One region of the Micromonospora sp. NBC_01405 genome, then DNA from elsewhere that is predicted to be linked to it. Evidence: riboswitches for the same ligand, from Rfam matches in the RefSeq annotation. Region 1 holds a riboswitch; each other region holds the start of a gene.

What was found. A riboswitch is a leader RNA that binds a small molecule or an ion and turns the genes downstream of it on or off. The one in region 1 is predicted to bind S-adenosylmethionine.
Region 2: linked by a shared signal. The riboswitch ahead of thrC (threonine synthase) and the one ahead of OG559_RS27355 (ABC transporter substrate-binding protein) in region 1 are both predicted to bind S-adenosylmethionine.
Region 3: linked by a shared signal. The riboswitch ahead of OG559_RS14435 (aminotransferase class V-fold PLP-dependent enzyme) and the one ahead of OG559_RS27355 (ABC transporter substrate-binding protein) in region 1 are both predicted to bind S-adenosylmethionine.

What each region holds. Positions count from the first base shown of each region.
Region 1 is NZ_CP109532.1:6,352,471-6,355,735, forward strand. It holds gene OG559_RS27350 (amino acid ABC transporter permease) at 1-719, opposite strand, end outside; gene OG559_RS27355 (ABC transporter substrate-binding protein) at 800-1,696, opposite strand; SAM riboswitch class IV at 1,973-2,084, opposite strand; gene OG559_RS27360 (TetR/AcrR family transcriptional regulator) at 2,195-2,890, opposite strand; gene OG559_RS27365 (HelD family protein) at 2,982-3,265, shown strand, end outside.
Region 2 is NZ_CP109532.1:3,377,468-3,380,732, forward strand. It holds gene OG559_RS14350 (DoxX family protein) at 1-171, shown strand, start outside; gene OG559_RS14355 (hypothetical protein) at 206-919, opposite strand; gene OG559_RS14360 (hypothetical protein) at 1,057-1,512, opposite strand; SAM riboswitch class I at 1,710-1,841, shown strand; gene thrC (threonine synthase) at 1,854-3,140, shown strand.
Region 3 is NZ_CP109532.1:3,396,718-3,399,982, forward strand. It holds gene OG559_RS14430 (FUSC family protein) at 1-609, shown strand, start outside; gene OG559_RS14435 (aminotransferase class V-fold PLP-dependent enzyme) at 617-1,888, opposite strand; SAM riboswitch class IV at 1,936-2,055, opposite strand; gene OG559_RS14440 (PrsW family intramembrane metalloprotease) at 2,080-3,265, shown strand, end outside.

The DNA of each region.
Region 1 (3,265 bases):
TCGGCCGCCGTGGCCGGCCGGCCCTGCCGCAGCCGCCGGTCGATCCAGTTCACCGCGTGGGTCAGCGGCACGGTCAGCGTCAGGTAGAACAGGCCCGCCAGCAGCAGCGCCGACTCGTTGCCGGTGGTCGCCGCGTGGTCCTGCCCGATCCGGAACAGCTCCCGCTGGCTGGCCACCAGGCCGAGGAAGTAGACGAGGCTGGAGTCCTTGATCAGGGCGATGAGCTGGTTCACCCAGGCCGGCAGCACCCGGCGGACCCCCTGCGGGATGATCACCAGCCGCATCGCCTCGCCCCAGGAGAACCCCAGCGCCCGGGCCCCCTCCAGCTGGGCGGCCTCCACGCTCTGGATACCAGCCCGGAAGATCTCCCCGATGTACGCCGCCGCGATCAGTGACAGCGCCAGGATGCCCAGCGGGTACGGGTTCGGTCCCCACACCTGCATGCCCAGCGGCGCCAGGCCGACGCCGATGAGCAGGATCGTCGCCGCCGCCGGCAGGCCGCGGAAGACGTCCGTGTACACCCGCGCCGGCCAGCGCAACCACCGGGTACGCGAGATGCCCGCGACCGCCAGCAGCATGCCCAGCAGCGAGCCGAGCAGGGCGGCCGAGATCGCCAGGATCAGCGTGTTGGGCAGCCCGACGGTCAGCATCTCGGGCAGCGCCGCACGCATGGAGTCCCAGTCGAAGAAGGTCTCCCACAGGGTGCTCAGTGGATCCATCAGTCGTCTTCCCGTCCGCCCCGCTCGCTGGTCATCCGTACCGTCGGCTCGTCGTCGCCCGTGCCGTCACGCCCGCGTACTCAGGACGACGCCGACGCCGACGGCGCGGCAGACCCGGACGGGGCCGCCGACGCGCCCGGCCCCGGCCCCGGCGCCGAGCCGCTGCCCGGCCTGAAGTCCGCCGGGACCGGCCGGCCCGGGTAGTACTGCTCCTGCAACCGGCTCCACGTGCCGTCGGCGATGACCTCGTCGAGGCCCTTGTCCAGTGCCCCGCGCAGCGCGTCGTTGCCCTTGGCCACCGCGTACGCGGTCGGGGTGGGGCTGAGCTGCTTCGCGGCCACCGTGATCTTCCCGCCGCTGTCGGCGGCGGACTTCTCGCCGATCTCGGCCGGGGCGATCCAGGCGTCGGCGGTGCCGGCCCTGAGCTGGTTGAGCGCTCCGTTGTAGTCCGGCACCCGCACCGGGTCCAGCTTCTGGCCGGTGGCGTAGTCGTCCTGCACGGTGCCCTGCACGACCACCACCCGCTTGCCGTCGAGCTGGTCGAACCCGGTGATCGGGGATCCGGCCGGGACGTCCAGTCCGAAGTAGCCGAAGTCGTAGCCGTTGCCGAAGTCGACGGTCTTCTTCCGCGCCTCGGTGATGGTGATCGAGGAGCTGCCCACGTCGAACTTGCGGTTGTTGACCTGCGACAGCAGCGCGGAGAAGTCGGTGCCGACGAACTCCACCCTCAGGCCGATCTTGTCCGCGACCGCAGTGAGCAGGTCGTTGTCGAAGCCGGTGAACTTTCCGTCCTTCAGGTACACGTTCGGCGGCGCGTCGGTGAGGGTGCCGGCCCGCAGCACGCCGGGCTGGACCAGGCCGTACGGGTTGTCGGCGGCGGCCGAGGTGTCGTCGCCGCAGGCGGTGAGGGTGGCAGCGCCGACGACGGCCGCGACGCCCAGCGCGGCGAACCTGGTCAGGGCAGGGAGGAATCGCACAGGTGTCTCCTGGGATGAGGGCGGCGCGCGGACAGCACGCCGCCGGACGCGGCACGCCGACGGGCGGCCGCGGAAGGGGGCTACTACGGAAGAGGGGAGGCGCTCAGCGCGCCGCGTGACGGCGACAGCCGTCGCTGCACACCCGCATCAGATCCACGTGCCGGCGCCTGACCAGCGCGGGACGGGATGGTGACGCGGCCGGTGCCGAGCCGGCGGCAGTCGGGGCGCAAGGACGAGCAGACATGGTTCTCCAAGGTCGGTGTTGACCTGGGGACCAGGCCACGCTTGCACCGGTGACACTCCGGTGCCTGGTCTTCACCCGGGGCACCCCACCGCGGAGGAGGGTTGCCGGCCAGCGAGCCGGGGCTTGACGCTGGCGCTCATGACCTGGTGGAAAGCCTAGCAACGGCACCGGGCCGGGCGTCCAGTCGTTATGACAACGCTCACCCCGGCCGACCCGTCGGACGTCGCCCCTCGCCGCACGACCGCCGCCGAGGTTCAGTCCCGGTACGGGGCCAGGCCGGCGTCGAGCAGCGTGAAGGCGTGGTCGGCGGCGGCGACCGCCTCCGGGTGCGCCCGCGCGGCGGTGCACCCCTCGGTGAGACGACGCCAGTTGTCCCGCGCCAGTACCCGCTGCGCCGCGACGATCTGTGCCGCCGCGAGCCGGCCGGTCAGCCCGTCGGGCCGAGCCCCGGGCTCCGGCCGCCCCCGTTCGTCGCGGCGCGTGCCGGCGGCGTCGTCGAGGGCGTCGGCCAGCGCCGCCTCCTCGGCGGCGGCGTGCCCGGCCACCCGGGCGGCGAGGCTCGGGGTCGAGAAGACCATCCCGTGGTACGCCAACACCCGGGGGTCGTCGTTGAGCCCGGTGACCGGGTCGTGGCGGTCCAGCCCGTCGAGGAAGTGCCGGCGCAGCGCGGCGAGCGGCGCCTCGCCCGGGCGTCGGCCGCGCACCACCCGGGCCGACTCGCCCCGGTGGTCGGCGATCCGGTGCAGGACCAGGTCCTCCTTCGTGGAGAAGTACTTGAACAGCGTCGGCTTGGAGACCTCCGCGGCCGCGGCCACCTCGGCGACCGACACCCGGTCGAAGCCTCGTTCGACGAACAGCGAGATCGCCGCCGCCGAGATCGCGTCGTGGGTGCGCTGCCGCTTGCGTTCGCGCAGCCCCTGCTCTCCGGTCACGCCCTGCTCTCCGGTCACGCCACCCAGGCTACCAGCGGCCGATACCAGGTCAATTTCATGACTGCGGTTAGAATGTTAACCCGGTTAATGATTCTCATCGGAGGTTGCCATGGACGACGGGGTCGACCGGGAACTCGCGCGGGAGCAGGCGCACCTGGCCGCGACCCGCGCCGCGCTCGCCCGGATGCGCGACACGGCCCGCCACCGGGTGGCTACCGGCGCGGACGTGGCCGGCGACCGCTGGACCGCCGAGACCCTCGGCCGGATGCTACGGACCCACGCCAAGGAACTCGCCGAGGAGCCGGATGCCCCGCCCTACTTCGGCCGCCTCCGGTTCGGCGCCGCCGCCGAGGCGGGCGAGCACGCCGGTCAGCGCTACCACCTCGGCCGCCG
Region 2 (3,265 bases), 3.0 Mb from region 1:
GGGCTGCTCCCGCTGCGCAACGGCGGCGAGCTGGCGGCGTTGTTCTGCTGGTCGTTCGTGCTCGTCGCGGTGCTCGGCCCCGGCACCTGGGCGTTGGACAGCCTGCTCCGTCGCCGTCGGGAGCCCGCCGTCGTGGCCCCGGTGCCGGGCAAGCGGTCCGTGCCGGCTTGAGTCGTACCCACCGGCTTGAGCCGTACCCCCGCCGCTATGGCTTGTACGGCGCGTCGGTGTGGCTGACCTCGGTGAACGTGCTGCCGGAGAGCTGGTAGTACGAGGTGCGTCGGATGTCCAGCTCCGCCATGCCGCGCTCGGCGGAGCGGGTCAGCCAGACGACCTTCGCCCGGCCGCCGGACACGGTGATCGAGACGACCGGGGTCCGGTCGTCCAGTTCGGCCAGGCTCCGGTAGACCGGCTCACCGTCGGCGTTGCGCCACACCACCAGCGTGTAGAAGGTGCCGCTGCCCCCGCTCTTGAGGGCGACCGCGCCGACCGCGTCCGCCGCGCCGTCGCCGTCGAGGTCGCCGATCCCGCAGGGCTTCTGGAGGGTGACCGTGTCGCCGTCCTCACCGGACCAGACGCCCTCGGCCAGCGGGAGGTAGTCGGCGTACCCCTGGTAGGGGACCTTGGTGCTGCCGACGTGGGCGCCGGCGAGCTGCTTGCAGGTCAGCGCGGGCACCTTCTTCGGCGCGGGCTTCGGCGGCGCGGCGGTGGTGCCGGCGACGGTCGGCTCCGGCGGGGCGGCAGGGCCCGTCGTCGCCGGGGCCGGCTCCGGGCCGTCGTCCTCCGCCGGAGCGGCCGGATCGGCGACGGCGGGAGCGGTGGTCGTATCCGCCGAGGAGGCCGACCCCCCAGGGTCGCAACTCGCGGTCAACAGGCAGGCCAGGGCGAGGATCGCGAGACTGGGCAGGGTCCGGCGCATCGGCCAGTTCCTCTCTCGGGGGGTGGGCTTCCCGCACCGTAGCGGTTCCGCGCCACCCGCCGCTGCGGTCCCGGTCCCGGGCAAGGCGGCCGTGCCGGCCTGACCGACGACGGGCAGGACCGGCCGGGGTCACCCGATCAGCCCCCGCACACCCGCCACTGGTCACCCTCCTTGACCAGGCTGATGACCCTGTTCCGGTCCGCGATCTTGACGGTCACCTCGGCGCTGGTGTCGCCGTTGCTGGTATGCACCTGGGTGTCGGTGACGCGGTACTCGTCCAGGGGCGGCTCGGCCTGCCGGGCCCGGGTGAACTGCGCCTCGGTCTGCCGGCTGCGCAGTCGCTCGCAGAGCCGGGCGTACGCGGCCGGGTAGTTGCCCGCCTTCGTGTCGTCCAGGTATGCGGTCGCGGCGTCCCGGGCCGGCGTGATGGTGCCCTGCACGGTGCGGAACAGCCAGAGGCCGCCGCCGACCGCGCCGGCGCAGCAGAGCAGCGCCACCACGGCGACCACGATGATCACGGTGCGGGTCGTCCGGCTGAGCCCGCGGGACTTCTGGGGCGGCCCGGGGAAGCCGGGCGTCGGGGGGTACGTCACGCGGTGAGCGTAGAAACCCCAGGCCAGCCCCCATGCAGGCCCCCCTTGGAATTGATCAAGGCCAACGTTGCGGGTGGTGGTGTCGTCGACTCCCACGGTGACGGTGTGATCAATTCAATGCCCCGGAGCGGCCCACACGCTGGAACCTTTGGTGGCGGAGCCGGCGATCCGCCGTAGACTCGTGCGCACAACTGAATACCTCATCCAGAGGGGCAGAGGGATACGGCCCGACGAAGCCCCGGCAACCACCCGCGCGCTCGACGACGAGCGGTGCGGACAGGTGCCAATTCCGTCCCCGCCGCAGGGTGCGATGCGGGGAAAGATGAGAGGACCTTCTCGACATGACGTCGACCCTCGCCGCGTCCGGCATCGACACCACCGCCAGCCCCGCCCGCGCCCTGGTCTGCCGGGCCTGCACCGCGCGCTACCCGCTCGCCGCGCAGCACGCCTGTTATGAGTGCTTCGGCCCCCTTGAGGTCGACTACGACGCCGCCGCCCTGGCGCGGGTGACCCGCGAGCAGATCGAGGCCGGCCCGCAGAACATCTGGCGGTACGCCGCCCTCCTCCCGGCCGGCCAGGACCCGGCCACCCGGGTGACCGTCGACCCGGGGCTGACCCCGCTGGTCGCCGCGCCCAACCTCGCCGCCGAGCTGGGCATCACCGCCCCGCTCTGGGTCAAGGACGACAGCGCGAACCCCACCCACTCGTTCAAGGACCGGGTGGTCTCGGTGGCCCTCACCGCCGCCCGGGCGCTCGGTTTCACCCGGTTCGCCTGCGCCTCGACCGGCAACCTGGCCAACTCGGTCGCCGCGCACGCGGCCCGCGCCGGGGTCCCCTCGGTCGTGTTCATCCCCAGCGACCTGGAGGCGGGCAAGGTGGTCACCACCGCCGTCTACGGGGGCGAGCTGGTCGCCGTCGACGGCTCGTACGACGACGTGAACCGGCTCTGCGGCGAGCTGGTGGAGACCGACGAGTTCGAGGACACGGCGTTCGTCAACGTCAACGTCCGCCCGTACTACGCCGAGGGCTCCAAGACCCTCGGGTACGAGGTGGCCGAGCAGCTCGGCTGGCGCATCCCGGCCCAGGTGGTCATCCCGATGGCCAGCGGCGAGCTGCTCACCAAGATCGACAAGGCGTTCAGCGAGCTGGTCGAGATCGGCCTCGTCGAGGCCCCGGCCGGCGGCTGGAAGGTCTTCGGCGCCCAGTCCGCCGGCTGCAACCCGATCGCCGCCGCCCTGCACGCCGACACCGACATCATCACCCCGGTCCGGCCGACCGGCATCGCCAAGTCGCTCAACATCGGCGATCCGGCCGCCGGCCTGTACGCCCTGGAGGCGGTCCGGCGCACCGGCGGCTGGATGGAGTACGTCGACGACGACGAGATCCGCGACGGCATCCGGCTGCTGGCCCGGACCACCGGGGTGTTCGCCGAGACGGCCGGTGGGGTGACCGTCGCCGTGCTGCGCAAGCTGGTCGAGTCCGGCCGGCTCGACCCGACGGCGGAGACTGTGGTGTTCAACACCGGCGAGGGGCTGAAGACCATCGACGCCGTCGCCGCCCAGGTCGGCCCGACCCACCGGATCAGGCCCTCGCTGCGCGCCGCCCGGGACGCCGGCCTGCTCGGCTGACCTGCTCGATCGACCCTGGCGTGGCCTGCGGCCCTTCCCCCGCCCCGGCCCGGAAGCACGCCGCCTGCCGCGCCCCACCGGCCCTGCCCGCCGCCCCGGGCCCGACCGTCCGGTGGACGGGTGGA
Region 3 (3,265 bases), 3.0 Mb from region 1:
GCCGCCGCCGAGGCGCTGCGCGGGCGGGACCGGGACAGCGCCCAGCGGGCCCTGGAACGGCTCCGTGAGAACAAGGAGGAGCTGAGCACCCTCATCGAGGCGATCGAGGGTGCGAAGGAGACCAGCATCCTCTCCCCGGCCCGTTGGCACCGGCGCAGTGAGCTGACCCACTACGCCGAGGCGGCCGACCCCATCGACCGCGCGATGCGCAACAGCGGGACCCTGATCCGGCGTTCCGTGACGATGATCGAGGACGGGGAGCCGGTGCCGGAGCCGATGCCGTACGCGGTGGCCCACCTCGCCGAGTCGGTCCGCCTGCTCCGCCACGAGTTCGCCGTCGGGGCGGAACCGGAGAGGGCCCGGGAGCGGTCCCTGCGCGCGGTCAGTGAGGCCGGCCGGGCGTACGCGCAGGGGGTCGGGTTCTCCGGCAGCGTGGTGATCGCGCAGGTGCGCACCACCGCCAGCGACCTGCTGGTCGCCTCCGGCATCGACCAGGAGGAGGCCAACCGGCTGATCCGGGAGTCCTTCGGCGAGCAGGAGAAACCGAACGTCGGCCCGGCCGAGAGCGTCCCCGCCCCGAAGCCGCCCACGGCCCCGCCGCTGGGCTGAGGCGTGCTCAGCCCAGCTCGGCGAGGGCGGTGAGCAGGCTCTCGACGTGCTGCTGGGTGCTGCCCAGGCCGATGCTGGCCCGCAGGGCGGTCGGCGGAAGGTCCCGGTGCCCGCTGCGCGTGGCGGCCTCGGTGAGCAGCCGACGGGCCAGCGGGTGGGCGCAGAACAGCCCGTCGCGGACCCCGATGTCGTACCGAATGGCCAGCTCCGCCGCGACCTCGGCCGAGTCCCGGCCGGCCAGCACGAACGAGACGATGCCCACCCGGGGCGAGTCCGGGCCGAAGGTGCGCAGCTCCACCACGTGCGGCAGGGCCGCCAGCCCGGCCCGCAGCCGGGCCAGCAGCGTCTGCTCGCGGGCGTGCAGCGCGGCCCGGTCCGCCCCGGCCAGCGCCGCGCACACCGAGGCGAGCGCGACCGCGCCGAGCAGGTTGGGGGTGCCGGCCTCGTGCCGGGCCGGGCCGGTGGCCCAGCGCACATCGTGGGTGGCGGCCCCGACGTGACTGGTGGCGCCCCCACCGGCCAGGTACGGCGGGGCCGCGTCGAGCCAGTCGCCCCGGCCGAGCAGCACCCCCGCGCCGAACGGCGCGTACAGCTTGTGCCCGGAGACGGCCAGGTAGTCCACGTCCAGCGCGGCCACGTCGACCGGGGCGTGCGGGGCGAGCTGGGCGGCGTCCACCGCGATCCGGGCGCCGTGCCGGCGGGCCACCCGGGCCAGCTCGGCCACCGGCCAACGCTCCCCGGTCACGTTGCTCGCCCCGGTCACCGCCACCAGCACCGGCGGGCGGGCGGTGGCGCCTCGGCGCAGCTCGGTCAGCGCCGCATCCAACGCCCGGACCGCCTCGGCGGGGGCGGCCGGCACCGGCAGCCGCACCGAGCCGCGCGGCCAGGGCAGCAGGTTGGCGTGGTGCTCCCCGGCGAACGTCACCACCGTGGTCCCGGTGGGCAGGGCCCGGGCCAGCAAATTCAGCGCGTCGGTGGTGTTGCGGGTGAACACCACGTGGTCGTCGGCGCGGGCGCCGAAGAAGTCGCCGACCGTCTGCCGGGCCCGCTCGTACTCCAACGTGCAGCGCCGCGACAGGGCGCCGGCACCGCGGTGCACGCTGGCGTACCAGGGGAGCAGCTCGGCCACCGCGTCGGCCGCGGCCCGCGCGCACGGCGCGCTGGCGGCGTAGTCCAGGTTGATCTGGCCCGGCACGCCGAGCACGTCGAGCGGCCGCGACGACGCCGACACGGTCCGCGCGGGCGGCGGCGTGAGCGAGGGTACGAGGGTGACGGTCATGGCACGACCTCCGGGTCCGGGGACCCCGGGTGACGCCACCGGGACGGGGTCCGCGCTTGCCCAGCGCCGGACAGGGCTGGGCCCGGTCATCACCCGGGGCACCCCACCGCGAACTCGACGAGGGTTGCCGGCCAGCAAGCCGGGGCTTGACGCTGGCGCTCGTGACCTGACGACAGGATAACGGTCGACCGATGCGGCCGGAACAGCCGGCGGGGGATGACTACGCTGATGTAATGGCCGACACCCCGCCCGGCGGCGCCGCGTCGCCGTGGACCCCGCACGATCTCCCTTCGCAGCCCGGTGGGGCCGCCCCCCGGATGCCGGTGCGCCGGCTGGGCTGGCGGCGGGTCCTGGTGGTGGTCCTGGTGGTGCTGCTGATCGCGGCGTGCGCGGTCTACATGCTCTTCAAGCTCGGCTTCAACCTGGGGCCGGAGGCGCTGCTGATCGGCGTGGTCGCCGCGATCCTGCCGGTGCCGGTGCTGGTCTCCTGCTTCCTGTGGCTGGACCGGTACGAGCCGGAGCCGTTGAAGTATCTGATCTTCTGCTTCGTCTGGGGCGCGTTCGTCTCCACGGCCGCCTCGCTGACCGTCAACGGGTTCTTCGCCGCCCGGTTCGCCGACTGGGGGCTGCCCGACGCGTTGACCGCGGTGCTGGTCGCCCCGTTCATCGAGGAGCTGACCAAGGCGATCGGCCCGATCCTGCTGCTGATCTTCCGCCGCCGGGAGTGGTCCGGCATCACCGACGGCCTGGTCTACTGCGGGCTGTCGGCGGTCGGCTTCGCCATGGTGGAGAACATCCTCTACCTGGGCGGTTACGGCTACGCCTCCGGCGTCAACGAGTACGGTCCGGCGACCGGGGCGCGGCAGGTCATCGCGATCTTCATCGTCCGGATCCTGCTGTTCGGCTTCGCCCACCCGCTGTTCACCTCGATGACCGGTGTGGGTCTCGGCATCGCCGCCCGGACCGCCGACCGTCGGGTGCGCTTCCTCGCCCCGGTCGCGGGCCTGCTACTGGCGATGATGCTGCACGGCACCTGGAACCTGCTGCCGTCGCTGGCCCAGGCCACCGGGCAGACGATGCTCGCCCTGTACGGCTACCTCGGTGTGATGGTGCCGATCTTCTTCGGCATGGTCGGGTTGGCGGTCTGGCTGCGCGGCTGGGAGGGGCGGCTGACCGAGCGCACCCTGCCCGAATACGTGCGGGCCGGGTGGCTGACCCCGCCGGAGGTGGCGGCGCTGGGCAGCCTGGGCCGGCGGCACGCCGCCCGGACCTGGGCCCGGCGGGTGGCCGGCGACGCGGGGCTCAAGGCGATGCGCGGATACCAGTTCTCCGCCACCCGGCTGGCGCTGCTGCGCGACGGGATGCACCGAGGGCTGG